One region of the Kluyvera huaxiensis genome, then DNA from elsewhere that is predicted to be linked to it. Evidence: predicted binding sites of a transcription regulator. Region 1 holds the regulator's gene; each other region holds the start of a gene.

Region 1 (3,281 bases):
ATCCAGTTCCTGCTGAAATCCTTCGTTGACGGCGCCTGGCGCTTCAACGTGCCGGTGCTGTGGGAACAATACCCGCACATTGTTGGCTGGGAAACTATCCCCGCGTGGGATAAGCCTGCCCTGTTTATTCCCGGCGGCAATTCGCCGTACGTTACCGAAGCCTATCGAGACAGCCTTTTAGCCCAGTTCCCGCAGGCCAAAGCGCACGTTATTGCCGGTGCCGGTCACTGGGTGCATGCGGAAAAACCAGACGCTGTACTGCGCGCTATCCGCCGTTACCTCGCAGAGTGATTAAAAATGCATCGACCGCGCGCCAGAATGGCCGCGGTCGTTGGCGTGCGGGTTCCACTGATGTATGATTGCGCGCTGTCTGCGCTGGGCACTGCCCGGTAGCTTGTTTTCCCCGAAGTCACTCAGAATCATGGCAAAAGAACAAACGGACCGTACGACACTAGATTTGTTCGCAAATGAGCGTCGCCCGGGAAGACCAAAAACCAATCCGCTTTCGCGTGACGAACAGCTCCGCATCAATAAGCGCAATCAGCTAAAACGCGACAAGGTTCGCGGGCTTAAGCGTGTCGAACTGAAGCTGAATAACGAAGCCGTTGACGCGCTCAACGAGCTGGCGACTGCCCGTGATATGAGCCGCAGCGAACTCATCGAAGAGATGTTGATGAACCAGCTTGCGCTGCTGCACGGACAGGGGAAAGTCTGAAAAATCCCCCCAAAACACGCTTTCATGTAGCAGAGTGTGCAGTCCGGCACGATTGCTGTTTCCGCACACTGCGCTGTTCTGCTATGATTGCCCTTATCTGTGGGCAATAAGCCACCACCATATCATTAAGTTTCAAGAGGTTATTTTACTCATGGCAATCGTTGGCATCTTCTTCGGTAGCGATACCGGAAACACCGAAAATATCGCAAAAATGATTCAAAAACAGCTTGGTAAAGATGTCGCTGACGTGCATGACATCGCCAAGAGCAGCAAAGAAGATCTGGCTGCGTTCGATATCCTGCTGCTGGGTATCCCAACCTGGTACTACGGTGAAGCACAGTGCGATTGGGATGATTTCTTCCCAACGCTGGAAGAAGTAGATTTCAACGGTAAACTGGTTGCGCTGTTCGGCTGTGGCGACCAGGAAGATTACGCGGAATATTTCTGTGATGCCCTGGGCACCATTCGCGATATTATTGAACCACGTGGCGCAACCATCGTGGGTCACTGGCCAACCGCAGGCTACCATTTTGAAGCGTCTAAGGGACTTGCCGATGACGATCACTTCGTGGGTCTGGCGATTGACGAAGACCGTCAGCCAGAACTGACCGCGGAGCGCGTTGAGAAATGGGTTAAGCAGGTGGCTGAAGAACTGCACCTGGACGAAATCAAAAACGCCTAATCGCAATAATGAGGTGTAATTATCAAATTGCACCTCATTAATAGGTAAAAGCAATTAAAATAATAGCTACAAATTTTTAACTTTTTATCGCATACCTGTACAATATCTTCTGATTTAGCGCAGGTTCATCGCTCAGTTTGTCGGTGAAGCCTCGTTTTTGAAAGCTTAGCTTACCCGGGCCTTGCTGTTTTCATTTTGATAGGGCCATTCTATAATGAGACGCATTAATTCGGGTGCATTCTCTGTGAAACTTTCGCTGATGGAAGTTAATCGTTTAGCAACAGGACAGATTCCGCATGACTGACAATAATACCGCATTAAAGAAGGCTGGCCTGAAAGTCACACTTCCACGGTTAAAGATTCTGGAAGTTCTTCAGGAACCTCATAACCACCATGTCAGCGCGGAAGACTTATACAAACGCCTGATCGACATGGGTGAAGAGATCGGTTTAGCCACGGTTTACCGCGTACTGAACCAGTTTGATGACGCTGGCATTGTGACTCGCCATAATTTTGAAGGCGGCAAATCCGTATTCGAACTGACTCAGCAGCATCACCACGATCACCTGATCTGCCTCGACTGCGGCAAAGTTATCGAGTTCAGCGATGATTCGATTGAAGCGCGCCAGCGTGAAATCGCGACCAAGTACGGGATTCGCTTAACCAACCATAGCCTGTATCTTTACGGTCACTGCGCTGAAGGCGACTGCCGCGAAGATGAACACGCTCACGACGGCATCGAAAAATAACGACCGCCGCTCGTCAAAAAACCAGCCATTGTGTGCTGGTTTTTTTTTGCCTATCGGTCTGGTATCGACATAAAAAAACCGCTGCAAGCAGCGGTTTTCAGTTCTTAACACGACATTATTTTTGTGGCGTATTGTTGCTGCGAATTTCCTGCCAAATCTTATCGCACTTGCTGGCCACGGCCTGGTCGTTACCCGTTTTTCTCGCCAGAATACACTGCTGATAATCCAGCACGCGTACGCTTTCCTGGTTCGCGAACTGCTCGTGCTTCTTATCTTGTTTCAGCACGTTCAATACGCTCTGGCAGGCCTGGATTTTATCCGGATTACCTTCCGCCGTATTGATACAGGCGCTATAGGCATCTTTCAGTTTGGTGTCTTCTTTCGGCGCAGGTGACTGCGCACAAGCGGTAAGGCCGACAGCCATTAAGGCAACAATAATCAATTTTTTCATGCGATGAACCTCTTAGCGGCGGCAGAGGTTTCCCCCTGCCGCGTCATGCATCAGAAAATAGTGAACGGTGCGATAACCATGAATTTCACGTCACGCTCGTCCTGGAAGATGTTGCCGTAACCACCGCCCCAGCTTGGAATGTCGGAGTGGTTGTCATACTGGGTGAAGTGCAGTTTGAACAGAGTCCCTTTCGCGCGGCCATCCTGTACGGTGTAAGCCACATCGAGGCTGTAAGCAGACTCTTTGATTTTGTTGTTTTTGTCGTAGTAAGCATCTGGGTTCATCTGCCAGGTCGATGGCTTAGCATCCCATGCGTAGACGTAAGACGCGCCCACTGCCCAGCCCGGGAGATCCCAGTTTTTCAGGTCATACATCGAACCGAAGAACACCGCTTTTTCGCCGTTGGCGTTGAAGTCAGAGCGGTTATCCCACCAGATATCCAGACGACCGTTGGAGGAAGCGTAGGTTGGCGTCATACGCTGCAGGAAGAAGCCCTGCTGACCTTCAGCTTTAACCCAGGTCCCTTCCAGGCGGAAGTCGAAGACCTCTTTCAGCTTGTAGCCGAAGGTTAACGCTTGCAGCCACGCGGTGCCGTCGTAAATATCGTTCACACCGTGATCGCTCACTTTGTCACGGGTACCGTAGAACTGATAGCTGGTGGTCAGAGGGCCGCCAGGGATATCG
Region 2 (3,281 bases), on a different contig from region 1:
AGTGTTGCGCCACATACAGGCCGTGCGGGATGGAGCTGGTATACCGGTTCTGCAGGTTGGGCATACCGTCTGTTGACTGAGGAACTGTTGGGGATAAAACGTTATGGTTCTGTCCTTACCGTTCACCCTCTATTACCGGTGAACTGGCCATCTTTTTCAATGGCATACCAATATGGCGGCAGTCAGTATCACATAATAGTATCACGCGGTATTGGGGAATACCGGGTCACTCTGGATGGGAAACTCCTGCTTGATGACAGAATTCCGTTAATGGATGATGGGCAATCCCATGCAGTCGAAATTATTCAGAATTGATTCAGGAATTAATGCGCATTAACGTCTGCCGTTAATGCGCTGATTGTCTCTGAGAACATCAATTGCGGTTTTCATCGCAACCTTATCATCTCTTCTTTTTTGTTTTTCCTGCATAACTTGCAAGTACTCAAGCAGTGTTCGGGTGTTAATCGGTCTACCTTGTTTTCCAACGGCAAGCACAGCTTCACCGAGGATAAGTTTAACTGGTGGCAACTGTGCTGGGTACCAATCGAGGGTGTCTTCTGATTTCATTATAAATTTCTCACGGAAGGGTATTATACCATAAATGACTCACGCTTCCCTTTGTATTATGCGAATGTTTTATAAATGAAATATATTGGCAGTGATTTAGTGAGTAAAGGCGTATAGTAAATGGAATCATCCTTCGGGGAATTAATTTATGACTTACTCAAATGGACTAAGGCACTTTAAGGAAAGACCGGTTAATGTGACTTGCCCCGCATGTTCCTGCAAGGCAAATCAGAAGGCCGGAAAAATGCGAAAAGATGCAGTTCTTGAATGTCCTAGCTGCGGGCTATTATTCAGGCCATCAGAATGTCGGTGCATAGGTGGATGAGGTCCGCATTGCTATGGCCTATAAATCATAAGCATAAGTTCATGTGACGTATGTAGAGGTAATGATTATGAAAGCCAAGAAAGCTGTTTTTATTGAAGGGGTTATAATTGAAAATTGTCTTTTCGGAGAAAGACAACAAAGTTTTTGTATCCATCGGGTAAAGTTTGGTGATGATAAATTTGCGATTGTCCGGGCAGCATCAGGACTATGCTTCGAACCAGGGAGTATTATTGTAAGGAATGAGAGTGAGTGGTCTTATAATCATGTCAAAGTGCGTCTTTTGGGTTTTGAATACCTTGAGGAAAAGGAGTCCATTAGACGATTCCATGAATATTATTGAAGTGTGTGATATGTTGACTGGTCTTTAATGTTGCACTAATGGATGTTTATATTTAATTTGGAAGGGTGATGCTGTGTGATTTTTAATATGAGTGTGGTAGTGTTTTTCTGTTCATTCAATTTGTAGGGCCTGTGTGGCGATAACTCCTCAAATGATAAAACATAGATAACCCTCTAAAACAAGTGGCTTTAATGCTGGTATGATTCTAAGGTTGGGTAACACCATAATTATATAAGTTATGAAACTGTAAAACAAAATTCACCTAAAATCTAATAACTGAATTTTGAATAGAGTGGTATCTGAAATCAGGTTCGTTACTGCTAATGAAGTAGTAGCGACGAGTTAATGATACTGTGCTTACTGGTGCAATGTTCAACCCCGATATTAAATGGAAGATAAATCCCAGGACAAGAATAAGAACAGTAGGGTGATGATCTGAAAATGGCCAGGTTGTGGCGTTCTTTTGGGGGCGTAATGGGGGCAAATCAGCATTCAGGGGTGTTGTTTGGGGCAGCAAAATGTCCGCATATGTCCATGTGTGTCCATACAGTGTTTAGGCTAACTCTTTGATTATCCTCTAACCCCTTGATTCACTGAACACGCCAAAATCAATTAAATAAATAGGCATTGGCTATGCATCTTTATCTTCCTCGCTGAACATACCTATCACTCCTAACAAATCCATTATTTTTCAAAGCATTGTAAAAATACATCTATCTCATTCGCCGCTGAGCGCAGGGTCTATGCTTATAAAAAGGCCCCATTGCACGGACGGGCGTGGAATAACCCCACCCGACGCGGGTTGAAGTGATAATCATTATCACTAACATAGCGTTATCCTTTTTGAGGCTTCACTGATGAGGTAGACCTATGGATTTGCATTCAGGAACCTTCGATCCTAACGACGTAACCTGGCGCGGTGTAACGCTGACGCCTGCCGCCGCCGCGCATATTCGAACACTGGCTGAGCAGCCGTCGGGGATTCAGGGCGTGCGGCTCGGGGTGAAACAAACCGGCTGCGCGGGGTTTGGTTATGTGCTCGACGCGGTAAGTGAACCGGATAAAGACGATCTGCTGTTTGAATTCGACGGCGCGAAGCTGTGGGTCCCTTTACGCGCCATGCCGTTTCTTGACGGCACCGAAGTGGATTACGTGCGCGAAGGCTTGAATCAGCTGTTTAAATATCATAACCCGAAGGCGCAGAACGAATGCGGCTGCGGCGAAAGCTTCGGGGTATAGGCGGTACATAATGACGCGTAATACTGACGCAATTGACGATGTCCAGACCTGGGCCGGTGGCCCGCTGAACTATAAAGAAGGGTTCTTTACCCATCTGCAAACTGACGAACTGGCAACTGGTATTAACGAAGGGGTGGTGCGGGCGATCTCTGCGCGCCGCAATGAACCGGAGTGGATGCTGGAGTTCCGCCTGAAGGCTTATCATGCCTGGCTGGAGATGGAAGAGCCACATTGGCTAAAAGCGCACTACACCGGGTTAAATTATCAGGACTACAGCTATTATTCAGCACCTTCGTGCGGCAACTGCGACGATAGCTGCGCCTCGGAGCCCGGTGCGCAACAGCAGCCGGGCGCCAGTAATTTTTTGACCGACGAAGTTGAAGCCGCCTTTAATCAGCTAGGCGTACCGGTACGTGAAGGCAAAGAGGTGGCGGTTGACGCCATTTTTGATTCCGTTTCGGTGGCGACGACTTATCGAGAGAAACTGGCTGAGCATGGGGTCATTTTTTGTTCCTTTGGTGAAGCGATTCATGACCACGCCGAGCTGGTGAAACGCTATCTCGGTACGGTAGTGCCGGAAAACGACAATTTCTTTGCCGCGCTAAATGCAGCGGTGGCTTCTGACGGTACCTTCATCTATATCCCGAAAGGCGTGCGTTGCCCGATGGAACTGTCGACCTATTTTCGCATTAACGCGGAAAAGACCGGCCAGTTCGAACGCACGATTCTGATTGCCGATGAGGGGAGCTACGTCAGCTATATCGAAGGCTGTTCGGCACCGGTACGCGACAGCTACCAGCTGCACGCCGC
Region 3 (3,281 bases), on a different contig from region 1:
GCGGGAGTAGGCATCTTCCGGATCGACTCCGCCCGCCAGCGAGGCGATGTAAAACGCGTCATCCACGGTCAAGGCAAACACCGACAGGGTGTCGTTCAGACGACAGGCAGGCACCACGCCTTTGGCCGACAGCCAGCCTTTGGTCGGCTTGAGCCCGACGATGTTGTTAAATCCGGCTGGGACGCGCCCGGAACCGGCGGTATCGGTGCCGAAGGCAAACGGCACCAGGCCGCGAGCCACCACCGAAGCCGAGCCGGAGCTGGAGCCGCCGCTGACGTAATCGGCGTTAAAAGTATTGGCAACCGCGCCGTACGGAGAACGCGTGCCAACAAGCCCGGTGGCAAACTGGTCCAGATTAGTTTTGCCAATCACAATCGCCCCGGCGGCTTTCAGCCGGGCCACGGCGGTCGCATCCTGTTTAGCAATATATTCAAATGCCGGACAGGCGGCCGTGGTCGGCCAACCGGCCACGTCGACGTTATCTTTTACCGCAAACGGAATGCCGAATAATGGCAGCGCATCGGGGTTATCCCGATAGCGCGGAATTAACGCGTCCCACTGCGCCTGCAATTGGGTCTCGCTGGCAATCATCAGCCAGGCGTTATCCTCAATAGAAAGGGTATGAATATGTTCTTTTAATAATGTCAGAACCGCGTCGCTATTTTTCGCAATCAGCTGACGCCATGCGGCCAGTGTCTTACCGGTCATTAATGCCATCGTTGAATTCCTGTTGGTATACAAGATGGAATTCAATTAGCAAGGCCCATGCCAAATAATTAATTAGTTGTTTTATAAAGATTTAGAGCAGAATTTAAAAACAATAAAAATATTTATCGCACCGTCAAAGGACATGTCCGCGCAATAATAGTGCAAACCGTCATAGGAAAAATAAATAGCTAAATAAGCGAGCCAGAATAAACCATGATGAAAATACCCGCATGAATTTAAATATTATCCATACGGGTATTTTAGGGGAAACGTCTTCCGTTATTACGCTCTAGCGCACGCGGCCTTTGGCCCAGTAGGCCATAAAGTTTATCGCGTCCTGCTCCACGCCTCGTTCGCCAATCAGGTAGCGACGTAGCCGTTTGACGACCGTTGATTCTGCCGCCACCCAGCCATAGAAATCGCCGTTCGCCGTGGTGGCTTTATCCCACAGCAGCTCCCCTTCGGCCTCTTCCTTCACGCTTCCGGCACCATCGCTTTCCGGCAGCCGGGCCAGCAGCTTCACGGCGCTGAGCAGGCATTCTCCGTGCGCGGCGGCCAGCGGTTGACGCGGCAACCAGTGCACCGTCGCAAAATCGAACGCGGTTAAATCAATGCAGTCGCCCTGCTCTGGCACTTCAAAAAACGCCTGCACCTGCGGAGGATTAGCCTGACCCGCGAGCATTTCAAGGATCCCACGCGCCGCCGGCAGCGCCGTTTCATCAGCCACGATCAGGGCGCGGCGCAAAGTCGCCGGCGGCGTCCATTCATAGCCGCCGCTGTCTTCAGCCTGCGCGGCATTAGGGGCCACAATTTGCAGCGCATCACCCGCTTTGGCGTTGATGGCCCAGGCGGAAGCAGGCCCTTCGGTGCCGTGGCGGACAAACTCCACCGTCACTTCCCGACGCGCAGGATCAACATGGCGCAGCGTGTAGGTGCGGACAATTGGCCGCTGATCTTTGGGGATCGCCAGCAGCGTTGGATACCACTCGCCCTCCACCGGCAGCGATGGCGGCGTACCGTCCTCAGCGGGAAACAGCATTTTTATCCGCTGATCCGGCGAGTCAGATTTCATCTGCGCGACATCCTCACCGCTAAAGACCAGGCTCAGCAAGGAAGGTGAGACCTCACGCTTACGCGCTAATCGCACGTTGAACAGACGATAACCTGGAACCACAGCCATAAATTTTTCCTTACGCGTGAAGGGGCAAGCTCAGCTACTCGGTGAAAACTATCCACCTGATTTTGCTGAAATACTCTGCAGCTTTAAGCCGAAAAAAACCATTGTGAATGGGACAAAGACAGCGCCAACCCGTCAACGGTCTTTAATCAACTCTCATAATTAGTATTGATAATGAGAAATATTATCGACAATATTCGCATTACCACAACTGATATAAGCCCATGAATTATTCATGGTTTATATATTCCATCCCGGCCACCGCGATGGGCATACGCGGCACAACGCTGCATCTTTAACTCACTGAGCCGCATTTTTGGGCCGATGTTTGTCGGCCCGTGCGCAGGAATAATGATGATTACCAAAAAACATACCCTCTGGGCGCTAAATCCGCTGCTGCTTGCCATGATGGCTCCCGCCGTGGCGCAGCAAACCGATGATGAATCGATGGTGATTTCCGCCAGCCGCAACAACCGCACCGTCGCCGAAATGGCGCAAACCACCTGGGTGATTGAAAACGCCGAACTGGAACAGCAGATCCAGGGCGGTAAAGAGCTCAAGGACGCGCTGGCGCAGCTGATCCCCGGCCTCGACGTCAGCAGCCAGAGCCGTACCAACTACGGCATGAACGTGCGTGGCCGCCCGCTGGTAGTGCTGATTGACGGCGTGCGCCTCAACTCTTCGCGTACCGATAGCCGCCAGTTGGACTCCATTGACCCGTTCAATATCGAGCACATCGAAGTCATCTCCGGCGCGACGTCGCTGTACGGCGGTGGCAGTACCGGAGGGCTTATCAATATCGTGACCAAAAAAGGTCAGCCGGAAACCCAGGTGGAGTTTGAAGCGGGCAGCAAAAGCGGCTTTAACAGCAGCAAAGATCACGATGAACGCATTGCCAGCGCCATCTCCGGCGGCAATGACCACATCTCCGGGCGTATGTCGGTGGCCTATCAGAAATTTGGCGGCTGGTACGATGGCAACGGCGATGCCACCCTGCTGGACAACACCCAAACCGGCTTGCAGTACTCCGATCGACTGGACATCATGGGCACCGGCACGCTGAATATTGATGAGACTCAGCAGCTCCAGCTGGTGAGCCAGTACTATAAGAGCCAGGGCGATGATGATTACGGCCTGAATCTGGGGAAAAACTTCTCGGCGCTGAGCGGAGCCACTAAGCCCTACGTCAGCGGCGGGCTGAGCTCCGACCGCATTCCCGGTACTGAACGTCATCTGATGAGTCTGCAGTACTCCAACAGCGATTTCCTCGGCCAGGAGCTGGTGGGCCAGGTTTACTATCGCGATGAGTCGCTGAAGTTCTATCCCTTCCCTTCCATGAACAAGAGTAACCAGCTCACCGCCTTCTCGTCATCCCAGCAGGAAACCAATCAGTACG

What was found. Region 1 encodes Fur, which represses iron uptake genes when iron is present. Its sites were predicted from a motif close to ATAATAATGAGAACNACTATCAA; they were not measured.
Region 2: a site for Fur is predicted at 2,040-2,062, ahead of sufA (Fe-S cluster assembly scaffold SufA). Genes of this name have one in related genera too.
Region 3: a site for Fur is predicted at 2,054-2,076, ahead of ABOC97_RS12820 (siderophore-interacting protein). Genes of this name have one in related genera too.

Annotation. Positions count from the first base shown of each region.
Region 1 covers NZ_JBEFLV010000003.1:47,031-50,311, reverse strand. The annotation lists gene ybfF (esterase) at 1-291, shown strand, start outside; gene ybfE (LexA regulated protein) at 422-715, shown strand; gene fldA (flavodoxin FldA) at 867-1,397, shown strand; gene fur (ferric iron uptake transcriptional regulator) at 1,694-2,146, shown strand; gene ABOC97_RS04190 (ChiQ/YbfN family lipoprotein) at 2,262-2,597, opposite strand; gene chiP (chitoporin ChiP) at 2,648-3,281, opposite strand, start outside.
Region 2 covers NZ_JBEFLV010000001.1:438,532-441,812, reverse strand. The annotation lists gene ABOC97_RS02140 (GH36-type glycosyl hydrolase domain-containing protein) at 1-315, shown strand, start outside; gene ABOC97_RS02135 (hypothetical protein) at 334-567, opposite strand; gene ABOC97_RS24020 (YnfU family zinc-binding protein) at 716-892, shown strand; gene ABOC97_RS02130 (hypothetical protein) at 960-1,232, shown strand; gene sufA (Fe-S cluster assembly scaffold SufA) at 2,103-2,471, shown strand; gene sufB (Fe-S cluster assembly protein SufB) at 2,482-3,281, shown strand, end outside.
Region 3 covers NZ_JBEFLV010000011.1:8,797-12,077, reverse strand. The annotation lists gene atzF (allophanate hydrolase) at 1-717, opposite strand, end outside; gene ABOC97_RS12820 (siderophore-interacting protein) at 998-1,888, opposite strand; gene iutA (ferric aerobactin receptor IutA) at 2,237-3,281, shown strand, end outside.